Regions from separate parts of the Paenibacillus sp. 22594 genome, predicted to be linked through region 1. Evidence: riboswitches for the same ligand, from Rfam matches in the RefSeq annotation. Region 1 holds a riboswitch; each other region holds the start of a gene.
What was found. A riboswitch is a leader RNA that binds a small molecule or an ion and turns the genes downstream of it on or off. The one in region 1 is predicted to bind cobalamin.
Positions count from the first base shown of each region.

Region 1 (4,315 bases):
GGCAACGTACCCGGTTACCGCCAGTGTGTATATTTTGCCGGGCAGACCGTCTTTAAAGCTGGCTGTGCCTTGACTGTCTGTAGTGACGGATTTGCCGCCAATGGTAACCTGTACACCCGCCGCCGGGGAGGTTACCGGATCATTGTTGAATGTGGCCGAATTCCACACCCATTTCTTTTGCGTCACGGTAACGGTAAAAGCTTCCCCCGGCTTAGGCTGCGCTGGACTGACCTGTACCGTATCCACCACCTGGGTATCCGCACCGGCATAATACACCAGCACCCGGTCGGATGCCTCCAGTACATAATCCCCCATCCCGACAGACGGGTAGATCCATTCGCCGCCCCGCTGCACCGCAAAGCTCCAATAGCCCTTATACGTGCCGCTCTCTATTCCGTTGATCGACGAGACATAGCTGCCAAAAGAAGATTCTGTAATCTTCAGCGGAATATTGCCGGACTCGGCGAGCTTCTTCAGCGCTTCCAGTGTATTATACGCCTCCAGCGCACCGTCAATGACTGGCCCCTGCGGTCCTTCAACCGACAGATAAGCCGCTACATTCTTGGGAGCGATCTTCAAAGACTGCGTATATTTCGCAACTGCCGGGGCCTTCCCCGGAGCGTAGCCGGTCACAGCAAGCGTATAATCACCTGCTGAAATCCCTCCGGTAAAGGCTGCAGTTCCTTTTGCATCTGTTGTGACCGTATGATCCCCAATTGTCACCTGTACCCCGGCAGCGCCTGAGGTTACCGGACTGGAAGTGGATGTGGAATTATTCCATACCCATGTTTTTTGGGTGACCGTAACGGTAAAAGCTTCACCCTCTCTAGGCTGCACCTTGGAAAGGGATACTTGATCTACAAGCTGTGTATCGCTGCCGGCATAATAAACCAGCAGTTTGTCCGACTCCTTCAGCTTGAAGTCTTTCATGCCTACATCGACGCTTGCCCATTCACCACCGCGCGAAACGGCATACATCCAGCCATCATACCCGCCATAGGTCCCGGCAGAGATGCTGCCAATACCCGTGACATAGTTACCGGAAGGGTTCGTAACCGTCAGTCCGTTCGCTGCAGCTACTTTGTCCAGCGCTTCGAGTACATTTCCCGCATATGCGCTGCCCTGACCCAGTGTCTGCTCAGGGCCTTCGATCGTGAGCGGCACATAGACTAACGGATTCTGCGGTGCCGGCTTGGAAAAATCGTACAGTTTTCCGTTCGTTCCACCGCTGAACAAGCTGTAGGCCACCAGCGCCTGGAGTCCCTGTTCCGTGGCCAGCACATTGGCACTGCCGCCTTGATTATGGGCAAAGGCACCATTCTCCAGCCGGAAGCTCAGAAGTCGGCTGACCAGATCTGCTTCGTTCTTGGTGAACTCGTCACTGGTGGGGTCTACGCCATAAGAAGACAGGGCAATGATGGCCTGAGCCACACTTTCGCTGCTGTCCCCGTAACCACCGCTGGCGTCCTGTTTGGCAGCCAGCCAGGCTACGGCTTTTTGTCCGGCTGTCGCAACAGCCGGGTCATTCTTATGAGCAGAGAGTGCGGTCAGGACGATGGCCGTCATATCCGGATCGCTCGCCCCCGGGAACAGAGCAAAGCCGCCGTCACTGTTTTGCTTGGATAGAATTTCGCTTAACAATGTTGTCTGATTCCATTTGGCATCCCCGGGAAGCGTATAGCTTCCGGAATCAAGTGCCAGCAGTGCATATACCGGAGCATTCAGCGACTGGCCGCTGATTTTGTCACTGTTGTAGATGCGCTCCAGCAGATTGTACCCTGCCCCCGAACCGCTGCCGGCAAAATTCGCCGGATCCCCGCCGGTCGCCCGCACGGCAAGCACAATCCGCGCATAATCCGTAACGTTCGGGAAGATACCTCCCGCAGCCTGCACCTTCTGTGCAAGCGACTGGGCATAGCTCTCCGGCACCCGGTAGCCCGCCTGGGCCAGGCCGATCGCCTGCCACTCCGAGGTCACACCGCCGCTGATAATATATTCGGCAGCTGTATACGTTGCCTGCGAGACCGATACCTGTCCCCCGGAAGCTGCTGCGGTTAGTGCCGCTGCGGCTTCTCCGTCCGCAGAATGGTCAGCCTCATACACAGCGTCTGCAACACTATTCGTTACCTTGTTAGCGGAGGCTCCTGCCGCAGCAAAAGCCTGTCCCGCCGGAACCACAGCGGTACCTGTAATCGAAATAACCAGTAATAAGACCAGACCAAGTATAAAAGACTTGGCAGAATACAATGTCTTCATCGTCAACCTCTTTCCTTTTTAATGAAATGGATTGTAGTGCACTGCAGGGGGTAACCTTAACAACATAAAGACCGCCCTTGTTCAGGGCGGCCCGGGAAGAATACAAAGTGAAGGTTGCGGCTGTCCTAAGCTCCGGACTCCATCCATCTGTATATGTTCCGCATTCTTACCCCACGAAGAATAGAAACGTTCACGAAAAAGGCAGGTCTCCTGGCTTATGCCTCATTGCTGCTCTTGGCCTTCCCATCCTTATATCCGGACAGTGGCCGCTCTAAGAGCCGCTCCGCATTTACAGTGGCGGGACCGCGCCGGATTTGCACCGTGCTTCCCTTTTAAGCCGATTCTGTTTCTGCGAAGCAGAACCGGCACCTTCTCCATAACCTATTAAATTTTAATATCAATAATCATATCCAGTATTCCCTTGTATGTCTATAGACAAGCTGTTTCATAGTGGACGTAGGCGGTTTCGCTTTCCTTGCACCAGATAGCGCTGTTTCATCTCTTTCAGCATGCCAATCACGGAAAAACCTCTGACGGTGAGCTGACGAAGCAGAGGCGCTTGCGTAAAGCAACTATCATAAATACGTAGTCGGCGGTGAATCCTACACTCAAAACTAGACTGGCTACACGCTACGATAAACTGTCTTGGGATAGTTTAGTTATACCTTATATTTACCCTTATATATTAAAGCTTCCCGTGGTAGTGTGAACATAAAGACAATGGGGGGATATTTGTGTTTTCTAGTGAAAATATAGATATTGATAACATCGGCCTAGTTAACGATTATAAAGATAGCAAAGTTTACAGGGATAGTTTTAATCAACTAGCGACTTTGGTTTTTGATATCAACTTTGAAGATTGGTATCAGAAAGGATTCTGGGATGATCGTTATATATGCCATTCTTTCATCAGAGATAATGTAGTCATTGCCAATGTATCAGTTAGCAAAATGGACTTGATGATAAATGGATTTAATAAAAAAGCGATTCAAATTGGAACAGTTATGACTCATCCGGATTTTAGAGGGAAAGGACTTTCTGGAAAATTGATGAGGCACGTTCTAGATTTTTACGAGCAAGATTGTGATTTCTTCTTCTTATTCGCTAATAGCAGTGTAATTGATTTCTATCCAATATTTGGATTTAAAGCCGTTGGTGAATCCCAAATCAAACTTAAATATCACCCCACTCCAAATGCGGATACCACCTTGCGCAAGTTGAATTGTTCCCATAAAGAAGACTTGGCATTTATCAAAAGAATGGTTTTGTCTCGCCGACCTGTTTCAGAACAATTTGGTGTTATTAATAACCTAGGACTCTTTATGTTTTACGCTATAAAAGTATTTCCCGAATCAATATATTATTCGCAAGAGGACGAGGCTATTATCGTCTATCAACAAGAAGGTCATAACCTAAATTTATATGATGTAGTTAGTCAATGTGACGTTAATTTAGATCGCCTACTTAAGCGTATTGCTAATGAGCAAACAGAATATATTCATTTTCATTTCACACCAGATCAATTGCCTGAGAACGTACAGTACGAGTGGATGGACAACAACGGTGATATGCTTTTTATAAAGTCTAACTTTACTTTAGATCCAAGCTCAAAATTCTGTGTACCTGCATTAGCACATGCTTAGAGTTATACTTTTCTTTGTCATATTTAACTCTAACGTAGAACGTTAGCATTCAATGAAACAGCGACAGTCTAGGACTTTCTTGTCCTTTACTGTCGCTGTTTCAATTTCCAGGGTCGGTCTGATACTTTAAAACACGCCCAGCGTTCGACTTCCCGGGTTCAACTCATATACACCATAAATTAGCAAAAATCCCGAACTGCACGCGCCCCACACTCATGGCTAATCGTGCTGTTCAGGATAATGTGTTGAAAACATATTCTACTGCCACGCATCATTCGCTGTCCGTATCACCAGTTGCCTTAGGCGAAGGTTCAGCGCTTGAAGAGGTGTCCGCCCCGGCGCTCGGGGTGCTGACTGCTGCCTTGCCCGAAGCCGGCTGCAGGATCAGCTTGTACTCCCCGGCGATAATCATGTCG
Region 1 is NZ_JBQENA010000004.1:588,576-592,890, forward strand. It holds gene ACTJKB_RS16785 (DUF4430 domain-containing protein) at 1-2,256, opposite strand, end outside; cobalamin riboswitch at 2,440-2,644, opposite strand; partial or broken gene ACTJKB_RS16790 (IS4 family transposase) at 2,711-2,868, opposite strand; gene ACTJKB_RS16795 (GNAT family N-acetyltransferase) at 2,991-3,899, shown strand; gene ACTJKB_RS16800 (GAP1-N2 domain-containing protein) at 4,171-4,315, opposite strand, start outside.

Region 2 (4,315 bases), on a different contig from region 1:
CTACCTCTTCGCGGCTGAGGTCATCGCGTACGAAAGACCAGTTCAGGATGGTTACCGGTCCGGTCAGCATGCCTTTTACCGGCAGCTTCGTCAGAGACTGGGCATAGACACTTTCTTTGACGGTCATCGGATGGATAAAAGCGACATCCGCGTAGATCACGGGAGGTTTCACGCAACGCGAGCCATAGGATTGCACCCAGCCATTCTGGGTGAACAGATAACCACCTAGCTTCTCGCCAAAGAACTCGACCATGTCCGTCCGCTCAAACTCACCATGCACCAGCACATCCAAGCCAAGCTCCTCCTGAAGTGTAATTGCTTCGGCGATTTGACGGCGGACGAACGTATCATAGCGCTCCTCATTCCATACCCCTTTGCGCCATTTGAGACGCGCCTGACGAACCTCAGCCGTCTGTGGAAAGCTACCGATGGTTGTAGTCGGGAGCAGGGGCAAACGCCATTTCTCCTGCTGCAGCTGCACTCGCTCTGCGAACGGCAGGCTCCGGCTGTCCGGAAGTTCGTCCAGACGGCGGACCTGCTCCGCCACATCCCGGCGGCCGCGTTCAGGAAGTGCGCGGAAGACAGCCAGCGCTTCCCGGCTCTCTGCAAGCTCCGCCTCGGCCGTTCCGTTGTCACCGCCTGCGGCTGCGGCGAGCAGCCGAAGCTCTGCCAGCTTCTCGTCGGCGAAGGCCAGTGCCTGCTTCACGGCAGGCTTCAGCTTTCCTTCGCTCTGCACCGTTACGGGTACATGGAGGAGGCTGGAGGATGGCTGAAGAATCAGCCGGTCCAGCGGTACATGAAGAGCCAGCTTCTCAATCAGTCCAAGCTTGGCATCAGGGTCTGCGCGCCAGATACTGCGGCCGTCGATAATGCCAGCACCCAGCCATTTATCTTCCGGCCAGCCAAGTCGTTCGATCGCCTCCAGATTCGCGCCGCCATCGTGGACGAAGTCAAGTCCAATCGCTTGTACCGGCAACTCAAGCAAGGCTTCCAAGGGTTCAGCCGCTTCGAAATAAGTCTGTAGAATCAGATTCAAGCCGGGGACTGCAGCGGAAATCTCGCCATAAATGGTCTTCAGCAGGGCAATTTCTCCTTCGTTCAGTCCTATAACGATGGCCGGTTCGTCAATCTGCACCCAAGCTACACCTTCCTGCTGAAGCTCCTGCAGCAGCTGAATATAAGCCGGCAGGAAGCGGGCAGCAACCTCCCCGATTTCCGCAGCCGGAAATCCCTTGGACAGCTTGAGGAAAGTATAAAGTCCGACGATAACCGCTTTACCTTCAATACCTGCCTGCGTTTTGGCAAAGCGGTAGGCGGCCAGCGGTTTGTTCTCAGTCAGCCGGGGTGTAAGGCTGCCGATCTCCGGCACGATATAATGGTAATTCGTATTGAACCATTTGGTCATCTCGCAGGCCGGGGCAGCAGCATTGCCGCGGGCCATGGCGAAATATAGATCAAGCGGGACCGCTCCGCCGTCATAATCATAACGGGGCGGCACAATGCCGAACATGACAGCTGTATCCAGCACATGATCGTAGAAGGTGAAATCATTCACCGGGATCAGGTCAATACCAGCCTGTTGCTGCGACTGCAGATGCTGAAGCTGAATGTCCGCCATTTCAGCACGGAACTCTTGCTCGCCAATTTTGCCGGACCAGTAAGCCTCCAGCGTTTTTTTCCATTCACGGTTTTTGCCGATTCTCGGGTATCCCAGATTGCTGGTGATCCATTTAGTTGTCATTGAGATCTGCTCCTCATCTGTTCGCGATTTGTTGTTTGTTCTTATAAAAAGACGCCTCTCCCGAAAAATAAGCCATAGGGAAAGACGCCCATTGATCTTTTTAATGGAATAACGTCCGAACACCTCCCTATCTTCCGTAGGTACTGCAGTGCTTCAGAGTCAGGCAGGTCTCCTGGCTATCGGAGTCATCGTTCTTCAGCAAGTCTTCCCGGCTGGATCTACCTGTCTGCCAGTGACACATTTAGCTGGAACTCTTCCGTTACAGTGGCGGGACCGCGTCGGTTTCGAACCGAACTTCCCTATTAAGCTGGACAAAAGCTACGTTCACTCCGTCCGGCACCTGTCTCCTATATTCGCTTTTCAAAACTTCATCCTTTAGTCTGATGCCATCATACTGTACCCTTTTTACCATCTGCAACAGATTCCGCCGATTCCAGCTATACACATTCGCTATAGCAAAGCAGCTTTTTGCCCGATTGGGCATCTGAATCTTGATCAGTCCTCATGACAAAAAGGCGATACCCTCCAAGGAAGGCACCGCCCGCATTATTCTTTTCTATTCTAGAACCAAACCAGATAAACCACCACAGCAAGAACAATCCGGTAAATCGCAAACGGCAGCAGCTTGATGCGGTTGATCAGCTTCAGGAAGAAACGCATGGACAGCAGCGCGAACAGAAAGGCGCTGATGAACCCGGCAATAAAGAACGGCAGCGCATCGAGAGTGAAATACTGCCAGTTCTTCAGCAGTGAAATCAGGCTGGCTCCAGCCATAATCGGCACCGCCATAATGAAGGTGAAGTCGGCAGCGGCACGGTGGCTCATTCCGAGCAGAACACCACCGGAGATCGTTGATCCGGAACGGGAGAACCCTGGCCATAGCGAGAAACACTGGATCAGACCGACCGATAGCGCCTGCCTATATGTAATTTGGTCGACACTCTCCGCTTTGATCTTTTTGGGGGCGAAAAGGTCTGCGCAGATCATTAGAATCGCTCCGACGACCAGACCAATCAGCACCGTTGAGGTCGAAAACAGATGCTCATCAATATAATCCTCGAACAGAAAACCCAGCACCCCAGCAGGGATAAGACCCACAAGCACCTGTGCCAGCTTCAGCCGTCCCGTGGTTTCCACTGCAGGCTGCCCTTCCGGCACCGCTGTCAGCTCTTTGCGGCTGAACCGCTTCAGACCCAGAAGATCAATAAACCTGTTGCGGAAAATCACCACCACGGCCAGGATGGAGCCCAGCTGAATCACTACCTTGAACGTATTCGCTGTGTATTTTCCGAGAAATTCCTGCGATTTCAGCCACATATCATCGACAATAATCATATGACCCGTGGAGGATACCGGAGCAAATTCAGTCAAACCTTCAACAATACCCAATATGATTGCTTTAATTATAGTCAAAAGCTCCATAGAATCTCCTCCTAAAAGTTTTGTGAGCATCACATCTACTGAAATCACTTCGTTCAAAACTCGCTTCGGAAGCATAAACTTAGTTTTGTGAGCATCACATCTATGAAATCACTTCGTTCAAAACTCGCTTCGGAAGCATAGACATGGTTGATATTGTTAGCCGCGGGCTTTGCCGGCGGTATGGCGTTTACGCAAATACATCAGTCCCAGCACGAGAATTCCTCCGGCAATCAGGGCGTAGACCACGCTGGAGTATGCTTCTATATACCCGCCTATGTCCTCCCAGGACTCTCCGAGGGCAGCACCCAGCAGGATCAGCAGTGTATTCCAGCCCAGCGTGCCGATGGTTGTAAACAACATGAACAATCCGAATTTCATTCCCGACATCCCTGCCGGAATCGAAATCAGGCTGCGCACCAGCGGAATCATCCGGCAGAACAGCACCGTCCAGTAGCCGTATTTGTCAAACCAGGCATCGGCCTTGCGGATATCACTTTTCTTGATCCGTATCCATTTTCCATATCGGTCCACGATCCGCTCCATTCGGCTGACATCCAGCATCCGGCCGATCCAATACAGAATGGCTGCACCCAGCAAAGAACCCGCCGTAGAGGCAATGAGCACACCCGGTATCGTGAGTCCGGAGGTTGTAGTCATAAACCCGCCAAAGGGCAGGATGACCTCTGAAGGTATGGGAGGAAAGACATTTTCCAGCGCCAGCATCAGAAAAATACCGGCATATCCGAACTGCTCCATAATATCTGTAATCCAGGTTTTCATTCGATTCCCTCCATCTAGATGAGATTTTTCTTGAGGTTGCGCAAATAGCGGCTGCGGATGAAGAAGAAGTACAGTGTCTGGGCAGCCAGATAACTGGTCAGCACTGCTCCGGTCTCGGCAGCGATGGACAGATAGAACAGCCGTTGCAGCGCAATAAAAGCAAACAGGCTATGCAGAACCGCCAGCAGCACCGGAATGAAAAACATGAGTGCCAGCTGCAGCGTCGCAATACGGTCCAGCTCCTGGTCGGTCAGACCCATTTTGGACAGGGTGGAATACTGCAGGCGGTCATGATCCAGATCCATATAAAGACGGAAGTAGAGGAAGCTGCCGGCAGCGATGAAGAAGACGGTTCCGACAAGCAGCGAAGCA
Region 2 is NZ_JBQENA010000002.1:470,155-474,469, reverse strand. It holds gene metE (5-methyltetrahydropteroyltriglutamate--homocysteine S-methyltransferase) at 1-1,741, opposite strand, end outside; cobalamin riboswitch at 1,887-2,100, opposite strand; gene ACTJKB_RS08855 (undecaprenyl-diphosphate phosphatase) at 2,303-3,163, opposite strand; gene ACTJKB_RS08850 (DedA family protein) at 3,320-3,943, opposite strand; gene ACTJKB_RS08845 (ABC transporter permease) at 3,958-4,315, opposite strand, start outside.
Region 2: linked by a shared signal. The riboswitch ahead of metE (5-methyltetrahydropteroyltriglutamate--homocysteine S-methyltransferase) and the one ahead of ACTJKB_RS16785 (DUF4430 domain-containing protein) in region 1 are both predicted to bind cobalamin.

Region 3 (4,315 bases), on a different contig from region 1:
TGGTTTAAATACATAGTTAAATTTGTCCATTGTTGAGGGTTGCTTTTACTGTATTCCGCATTAAGATCAACGAAGTACTCTTCTAATTCACTGCACAAGCGGTCATAAATGCGCTCATCTACTCTATAAATCTCAGGAATACTATGGCTATATATCAACTCATTTTTGACTCATCAGGGATAATCCCTACAAGTTTATTACCTATAAGTTGATATAAGTCTTCACTTTTCACAGATGTGTTAACCTCCAACTTGATTATATATAGTTACAGTAGTAGGTTTATCATAAAAAAACGCAGCCCCCCGAAATCCCGGAAAGCCGCGCCATGATTGAGTTATTAAGGATGCTGGTGAAGGGAATTGAACCCCCGGCCTACGCATTACGAGTGCGTTGCTCTACCCCTGAGCTACACCAGCTTAAAGCTTTTTTTCTGTCAAACAAAATACATTATACCCCGTCTGGGGAAAAACGCAACCCATTCTTTCACAGTGCTGCGACCGTAATTTCTACAGGACCCGCGCTGCGGAGGGGAATCGAGTCCCTCAAAGTCATCCCAGCATTCCCCGTCTGCGGAAGTAATCCAGTGCCAGCCTTGCGCTCTCCAGAGAAGAAGAAGCAAAGACCTCCTGCTCCACAATATAGTGCCGAATGCCGGCGTCATCCGCAGCCTTGAAGACACTCTCGAAGTCGACCTGGCCCTTCCCAAGATCGGCTTCTTCATGGCCCGCGCCAAAATCCTTGATGTGGACCAGCGGAACGCGCCCGGCGTAACGGGATACATATTCTGCCGGTACGGCACCGCCTACATGCACCCAACCCAAATCAAACTCAGCCACCATATGCTCAGCCGGAATCCGCTCCAGCCAGATGTCGATCACAGCCTGCCCGTTGACCTGCTTGAACTCAAAGTCATGGTTATGATAGCCGTACTTCAGACCCGCCGCCCGCACAAGTTCAGAAGCCTTTTCAAAGAAGGGCACCAGTGCAAGCACATCATCCAGTGCCGGATGCTGCGGAAGCGGCGCCGAAGGCGTGATGATATACTCCAGCCCCACCTCCCGGGCATATTCAATCTCTCTCGATAATGCCGATTGCATCTTCTCCAGACTGCTGAAATCCAATCCGACATGTGCCGAGGGAGCCGCCAGCCCCAGCTCATCCAGCGTTCTGCGCAATTCGGCAGCCGATACGCCGAAATAACCAGCAAATTCTACCGACTTGTAGCCGATCTCCGCCACTTTGCACAGTGTGCCCAGAAAATCCTTTTCGGCCATATCCCGTAGTGTATACATCTGTATCCCGATCTGCTGATTCATTGCCGCCATAGAGGACACGCTCCTTGTGTGCTGTAATTATTCAGAACTATTCCGCCTGCAGCTTGCGCTCCACCGATTCTAGTTTGCTGCGGCTCGTAGAGGCTTTGTCGCGGCGGTCATCAATCTTAAGCGAAGTAGAGACACGCTGCGCACCTGCTGTGAACGGGGACTCATGCAGCGCTTCTACAGCAGCCAGAATCCGCGTGAGCGGTCCTTCAATAATCGTGCCCATGGATGTCAGTTCGTAGGTAATGCCTTCCACCGTCTCCAGCACCCGCTGCATATCAGCCACGTAGCTGCTGAGGCTGGTGCTGCCTGTGCCGATCGGAATTACGGTTACTTCACCAATCGCCATTCTGAAATCCCTCCTACTATAAAATATAAAAAAATCCGTTATATAAGTCTTCAGTCCCTTCTATTGTAACAACTCCTGTCTACCGTCACAAATCGCCTAAAGTCCTAACAACCCTCCGCAAGAAATCCCGTGATTGTACTCACCGTATATATGGAGTCTTTGTGGCGGTTTTCGGGCCAATGTTTGAATCAAATTCGGCAAAATTTGTCGTTATTCTGTGGATTACCTGTGGATTAATTGTGGACGAACACGGGAACATCTGTGGACTAACTGTGGATCATCTGTGAGTAAATCGGCTGAATCCGCCCCCAGCGCGGGCTCGCAAAAAAATGTTTACAAACACAAGATATTGGGTTATTTTTATCTAGCGACAACAAAATATAGTGGAAACAGGTGCTTCGCCTCTATAACGAGCGCTGAAGCTTAATAGGGAAGCGCGGTGCAAATCCGCTGTGGTCCCGCCACTGTAACCGGATGTTCAGCAGGCTTCCACAAGCCCTGCGGGACAGTATCTGGAGGCTCACGCCACTGAGGGCATTGCCCCTTGGGAAGGCGCCTCCGGAATTCACCGGAAGCCAGGAGACCTGCCTGTTTCCGGGCACCATCATTTACGCCTGCGAGGAACAGGAGAGGTGTCCGTATGCGGCCTGCAAAAGCAGATTTAGCCTTCCCCCAGGATGGGAAGCAAAGGCTGCCGATACCTGAATGCGATAAGCCTTATCGCGTTCAGGTATCGGCTTCTGCGGGAAAGCTTCTTTCCATGGAGACCATCCGCAAATATCCGGTTTCGGTTATTTGTGTTACGCATCCGGGCATTTTCCGCCGTCCTCGGCGGAAGATGCTCTTTTTACTGAGTTAACGGGTGTCTTATTACTATCAGGACGTTTTTTATATACGGAGAGGAGAGCTGCACAATGACGTTGCTGGAGAAACGGTACAACGGTGGACAAGATGCACAGGAGGTTATGTTAGAGGAACTCATCCATTTGGGGCGCGATATTATCGACAGCCGGGATTTGGATCTGCTGCGCGAGAATGCCAATTTGAACGGAGAAAGCTTTTCCGGCAAAATGAGTAAGTTCGGCAGTGAGTATTCCAAGTGGTATGCCCGCAACTTCACAATGCCGCCGCAACTGGTACAGGCTACCCTCGATAACGTAGTGTATGTCCATGATCTGGACCAATACGCCATCGGAACCACCAACTGCATCTTTATCCCGTTCGAGCGTCTTCTCCGCGAAGGCTTTAACACTGGCAACGGCAGTGTGCGACCTCCGAACTCGATTATGACCGCGATGTCACTTGTGGCGATTATTTTCCAGTCTCAGCAAAATGCCCAATACGGCGGCGTATCCGCCAACAAGCTGGATTATGACCTGGCCCCTTATGTGACCAAGTCCTTTGCCAAGCTGTTCCGCAAGGGACTCGAATATTTCGAAGAAGGACAAGCTGGTGAGCATCTTGGCGAAGTCACTATGAGCCGCAGCGATCTGTCAGAGCTGTATCCGCGGGCCTTCCGCTTTGCGCTGAAGGAGACGGAGAGCGAAACGCTGCAGGCTGCAGAGAGCATGATACATAACCTGAATACGATGTCCAGCCGCTCGGGCGGCCAGATTCCTTTTACCAGCATCAACTATGGCACGTGCACCTCTCCCGAAGGTCAGCTGGTGATCAGCTCGCTGCTGACCGCAACGATGAACGGACTCGGCAGCGGCGAAACGCCGGTATTCCCGATCCAGATCTTCAAATGCAAGCAGGGCGTGAACCAGCAGCAGGGCGATCCGAACTATCACTTGTTCCTCAAGGCCGCCGAATGCTCCGCCCGCAGACTGTACCCGAACTTCGCCAATCTGGATGCGCCACTCAACATGCAATATTATGATCCGGCCGACCCGGATACTGAATTTGCAACCATGGGCTGCCGCACACGGGTGCTGGGCGACCGCTTCGGACGCAACCACTGCTCCGGCAAAGGCAACCTGTCCTTCAATACGCTCAATCTCGTGCGGCTGGGACTGGCTTACGGCACCGCCACAGGACGCCGGCTTGCCGCGGACGAGAACGGTTTCTATGACGATCTGAACCATTACATGGACATCGCTCTGGAAGGGCTGCTCCACCGCTTCCGCATCCAGGCTTCCCAGAAGGCCAAAGCCTCTGACTTCATGATGCGCGAAGGCGTCTGGGAAGGCGGCCAGGACCTGGCTCCCGAGGATTCTGTTGGCGAACTGCTGAAGCACGGCAGTCTGTCGATTGGCTTCATCGGCATGGCGGAGTGCATGAAGGCCATGTACGGCAAGCATCACGGCGAGGACATGAAGATCCATGCCAAGGCGCTCGCTATTGTCCGCCACATGCGGGAATACTGCGACCGCAAGAGCGAGGAACTGAACCTCAACATCACTCTGTTCGCCACACCTGCTGAAGGGCTGTCCGGTAAGTTCACCAAGGTGGACCGTAAAGTAATTGGTTCCATTCCGGGCATCACCGACCGTGAATACTATACGAACTCTTTCCACATCCCGGTCTACCATGAGCTGAGCGCTGCGCAGAAAATCAGCCTGGAAGCCCCGTTCCATGAATACTGCAATGCGGGTGCAATCTCTTATGTGGAGCTGAATGGTAATGCACGCAGCAACCCGGC
Region 3 is NZ_JBQENA010000009.1:180,855-185,169, forward strand. It holds gene ACTJKB_RS24870 (immunity protein YezG family protein) at 1-158, opposite strand, end outside; tRNA gene ACTJKB_RS24875 (tRNA-Thr) at 345-416, opposite strand; gene ACTJKB_RS24880 (sugar phosphate isomerase/epimerase family protein) at 549-1,325, opposite strand; gene ACTJKB_RS24885 (MTH1187 family thiamine-binding protein) at 1,363-1,671, opposite strand; cobalamin riboswitch at 2,046-2,277, shown strand; gene ACTJKB_RS24890 (hypothetical protein) at 2,312-2,530, shown strand; gene ACTJKB_RS24895 (anaerobic ribonucleoside triphosphate reductase) at 2,586-4,315, shown strand, end outside.
Region 3: linked by a shared signal. The riboswitch ahead of ACTJKB_RS24890 (hypothetical protein) and the one ahead of ACTJKB_RS16785 (DUF4430 domain-containing protein) in region 1 are both predicted to bind cobalamin.

Region 4 (4,315 bases), on a different contig from region 1:
GCTGAGCTGATGAATGGGTTTATCCTTTAGAGCAGTAAGGTTCAATTGCTCCAGAACGGCAGCACAACGTGATTCAATTTCCGTCTCATCCATACCGGTGCCCCGCAGCCCGAAGGAGATATCCTCCAGTGGCGTGCTCAAGATCAGCTGCTGCTCAGGGTCCTGAAAGACCAGACCGACTCTGCGGCGCAGGGCGGCCAGTTCTTTTTTGGTGTACGATACAGGCAGTCCCGCTTGCAGCAGCGTACCTTTTTGCGGCCGCAGCAGACCCACCGCATGGAGAAATAACGTTGATTTGCCGGATCCGTTATGTCAAGCAAGGCTGTTTTACAGCCCTTGGGGATGGCCACGGTCAACCCGCGGAGTGCAGGCTCCATCGTGTCCGGATAATGAAATATGACATCTTCAAAGTCCAAACTGTACTCTATATTCATGTTGCTCCTCTTTTCCAGGCGGCTTCACTCATGGATCATCATCTTTTGCATCAAGCCCATAGCAGCCACAGTTGCGCAGCCACCAGGAGCGCGATTCCGGCATAGGCTTCAAAAGCAAACCTTAGCGGCACTGTGCGCTTCACATAGGGCGGTAAAAGAATCTCCTCGGTAAATCCCCGGGTTGCCAGCCCCTGCGACAGCCCATAGTACCGGTGCATGGTGTTTGCGAACAGTGAAGCTGCCATACTTGCAGCCTCCCGCAGTTTGGACCTGAAGCCCCTTTGACCGCCACGCAGGCGCCTGGCCAGAAGCAGGCCATGGGCTGTGTCATCCAGCAGGAACAGGAAGCGGTACATAATCAGCATCAGTTCCAGCACAATCTGCGGCATCCGCAGTCGGCGGAGCACCTGCAGCAGCTCGCCAAACGGTGTCGTCAGTATAATGAACAGGCAGCAGGCCAGGCAGGCTGACACCCGGGCCAGCAGCAGCACAGCCCGCATTCCCCCTGCCGGGGTCATGTACAAAACCCGGGACATTCCTGGTATCTGCAGATACCAAGAAGCCTCTCCGGCAGCCGGATGGCCGAGCTCCACCAGCAATGCCGGCAGGCTGAGGCCGAAGAACAACAATGCTGTGCCGACAAGTAGGCCATATGCACGCGGAGGGATTTTGGCGTAGAGAAGACACCACCGCATCATCCAGAGTGCAATAAGCATCTGAAGCGCCGGATGCAGCACATAAGCGAGTACGAACATAACGGACGCAAAAAGGCTCTTCCACATCGGGGACAGCTGCCTCAGGGCATTGCTGCAGGATAACGCATCCATTCTTCTAATCATTCAGCTTCTGCCGGTCCTGTCTCCCCCTCAAGAGACCCAGCGTATAGCCGATAACTCCTGCACCAAGAGCCGCCTGCAGCGCGAACAGCATGCTCTCCGTCTCACCCGGCAGCTCGGCCAGCGGCTTGAACCAGGGCTTGTATGCGGGATCAATCTCCGTGATTGCGCTCTCGGCCGCGTCATCGGCTCCGCCGAAATCCCCGTTCACGAGCAGAAGCGGCAGGACCACCAGCAGAATCACTGCGAGCAGCATCAACAGGTTTCTCCATTTGTTCTTCACCGTTCGCTTCCTCCTCCGGCTGCACGTTTGAGCAGTGACAGCTCCTGCGGACTGTAAGCCTTCAGCCAGTTCCAGAGCAGCACGGTCAAGAGTCCTTCGCTGACTGCCAGTGGAATCTGGGTCACGGCAAATATACCGCCAAATTTAGCAAAGGAAGCCAGCACGCCGCCATCTGCTGACGGAAAAGCCACCGCAAGCTGAAAGGAAGTGACGACATAGGTCATCAGATCCGCTACCGCAGCCGCACAGAACACTGCCAGCTTTTCCCGTCCATTCAGTTTCATAATCAGCCTATAGGCCGCATAACCGGCAAAAGGTCCGGCCACCGCCATGGAGAAGGCGTTCGCGCCAAGTGTAGTAATCCCTCCGTGCGCCAGCAGCAGTGCCTGGAACAACAGCACAACCGATCCGATCACACTCATCGGCAGCGGCCCCAGCATCACAGCGCCAAGTCCCGTCCCTGTAGGATGGGAGCTGCTTCCGGTTACCGACGGCATTTTAAGGGCGGACAGTACGAATGTGAAGGCACCCGACAGACCCAGCAGCAGCTTCAGCTCGGGATTGTCCCGGGTGATTCGGGTAAGCTTACGGACTCCCAGCAAAAAGAATGGCAGAAAGGCCACCCACCAGAACAACGCCCAGCCTACCGGTAAAAAACCTTCCATAATGTGCATCGCTTCAGCTGTGCCCGGTTCATTCAGCAACAAATAAACGGCAAATACACAGACCAACGCTGCAAAACGCCAAAAACTGCGTTTGTGCATTCAAAAACCTCCATCCTTAATTCTGACATGGTGAGAAACATATAAGTCTTAGATTTCAAACCAAAAACTCCCGCCCTGTAGGGGTGGGAGTTACATGTACGTGTTCAGATCACAAAGAGAAGGCTGCTCCGCCGCCAAAACAAGCAGCGCACCCCCATCTGATCATCCGTTCGTACACCGCTCCTATCCGCGTAGAGTCGTGTGTGCGCAAACAAGGTAGGTCTCCTGGCTCGGGATCACAGCATGGCTTTCGTCTTCCCCGGAGCTATCACCGAGTGACCTTTTGAAAGCCGGCTCTTCCTTACAGTGGCGGGACCGCTCGGGAGTTGCACCCGATTCCCTGTTATCCCTTGATATACAATCAAAGGCACCTTGTTTCGTCGCTGATTCATCCTGTACATCATAGCGGACATCGCTCACACATGTCTGTGATAAAAGTGCAGCCGCAGGAAGCTTGTAAGAATGCCGCTTGAGTAATATAATTATTAACTATAATCCTGTATCGGAGGCTTTTCATGAAACTTGATCTTACTGAAGAATCCCTGCCGGTGTACGAAGCATTATCCAGCTCTGTACGCCTGCATATGCTCCGTCTGCTCGCCGTTCAGCCCATGAATGTCAAGGAATTAGCCGGAGCAGTCAAGCTCAGCAGTGCGATCATGACCATGCATGTGCGTAAGCTGGAAGCCGCCGGGCTGATCCGCACCCATATGGCTCCCGGACGGAGCGGCCTGCAGAAAATCTGTACGATTGACGTGGACCATGCTGAGATTCTGTTCCCGGGCCAAGACAAAATAGAGCGTAAATGCCACCGGAAAGAGATTCCGGTCGGGCATTATTCCAATTTTCAGATCGAACCGACCTGTGGACTGGCTACCACTGAGCAAATCATCGGCAACTTTGACGATCCGCGTTACTTCTGGGATTTGGAGCGGATGAATGCCGGTATTCTCTGGTTTGGCAAGGGGTATGTCGAATATAAAATCCCCAACTTTCTGCTGTCCAGCCAGCAGCCGGAGGAACTGGTTATTACGATGGAGATCGCCTCAGAAGCGCCGTCCATCAATAACAATTGGCCTTCGGACATCACCTTTACCCTGAACGGGCACAAACTGGGCTATTGGACCAGTCCCGGTGATTACGGAGACAGACAGGGCAAATATACCCCCTCCTGGTGGCCCGCACTCACCAATCAATACGGATTGCTCAAGCAGCTGAGGGTTACGCCCAAGGGTACTTTTATGGATGGTCATAAACTGTCCGAGGTTACACTTGACCAGGTGGGCATTCGCAGCAAACAATGGACGTTCATGCTTTCGGTGGAAGAGGACGCCGAGCATATCGGGGGTCTTACCCTGTTCGGTAAAGGGTTTGGCAATTATAACGAAGACATGCTGGTTGATCTATACTATACAGATATGCCGGATAGCAGTGAGGCGGCCGGATCTGCATAAGCCCACTTATACGTGAGTGAACAAAAACAAGAACCCCCGAATTCCACAGTTTACCAAGCTGGTGGAATTCGGGGGTTTTGGGTTCAGCCATGTTCATGCGATGCTGTATTCTAGACAGCCAGGCCTGGACGACATCTGTATCGCGCCTATTCGTTAACCGGCTGCCACAGGCCGCCGCCGGGAAGCGGACAGCCACGTGCTTTCAACCGGGCAACAACCGGAATGATGCAGCCACAGGCGGTGCAGGTTACACCATCCTGCAGTTTGGGGCAGGTGCTGCACATGGCGACCCGCTCCGCATACACCTGATCTGAAGCAGTGTTGCCTTCATTGAACATCGACGACGCCAGAATACGGGCGATCTGCGCTTCTGTTACTTTATAATCGTCCCGACAGCCTTTGCAGGCAGTAGTTGTGGCCATAACAGTACTCCTTTTATGCGTTCGGTGTAATTTCCAGTACCGTTACCGACATCGCCGGCAGTTCCACAGTAAGCGTATCCCCTTCCAGCTTGAAGGCAGTGAACGGCTGCGGAGCAACCGCT
Region 4 is NZ_JBQENA010000001.1:1,408,695-1,413,009, forward strand. It holds gene ACTJKB_RS06345 (energy-coupling factor ABC transporter ATP-binding protein) at 1-273, opposite strand, end outside; gene cbiQ (cobalt ECF transporter T component CbiQ) at 485-1,273, opposite strand; gene ACTJKB_RS06355 (energy-coupling factor ABC transporter substrate-binding protein) at 1,266-1,553, opposite strand; gene ACTJKB_RS06360 (energy-coupling factor ABC transporter permease) at 1,550-2,317, opposite strand; cobalamin riboswitch at 2,516-2,707, opposite strand; gene ACTJKB_RS06365 (ArsR/SmtB family transcription factor) at 2,833-3,771, shown strand; gene ACTJKB_RS06370 (hypothetical protein) at 3,788-3,928, shown strand; gene ACTJKB_RS06375 (DUF6171 family protein) at 3,918-4,193, opposite strand; gene ACTJKB_RS06380 (alpha-N-arabinofuranosidase) at 4,207-4,315, opposite strand, start outside.
Region 4: linked by a shared signal. The riboswitch ahead of ACTJKB_RS06360 (energy-coupling factor ABC transporter permease) and the one ahead of ACTJKB_RS16785 (DUF4430 domain-containing protein) in region 1 are both predicted to bind cobalamin.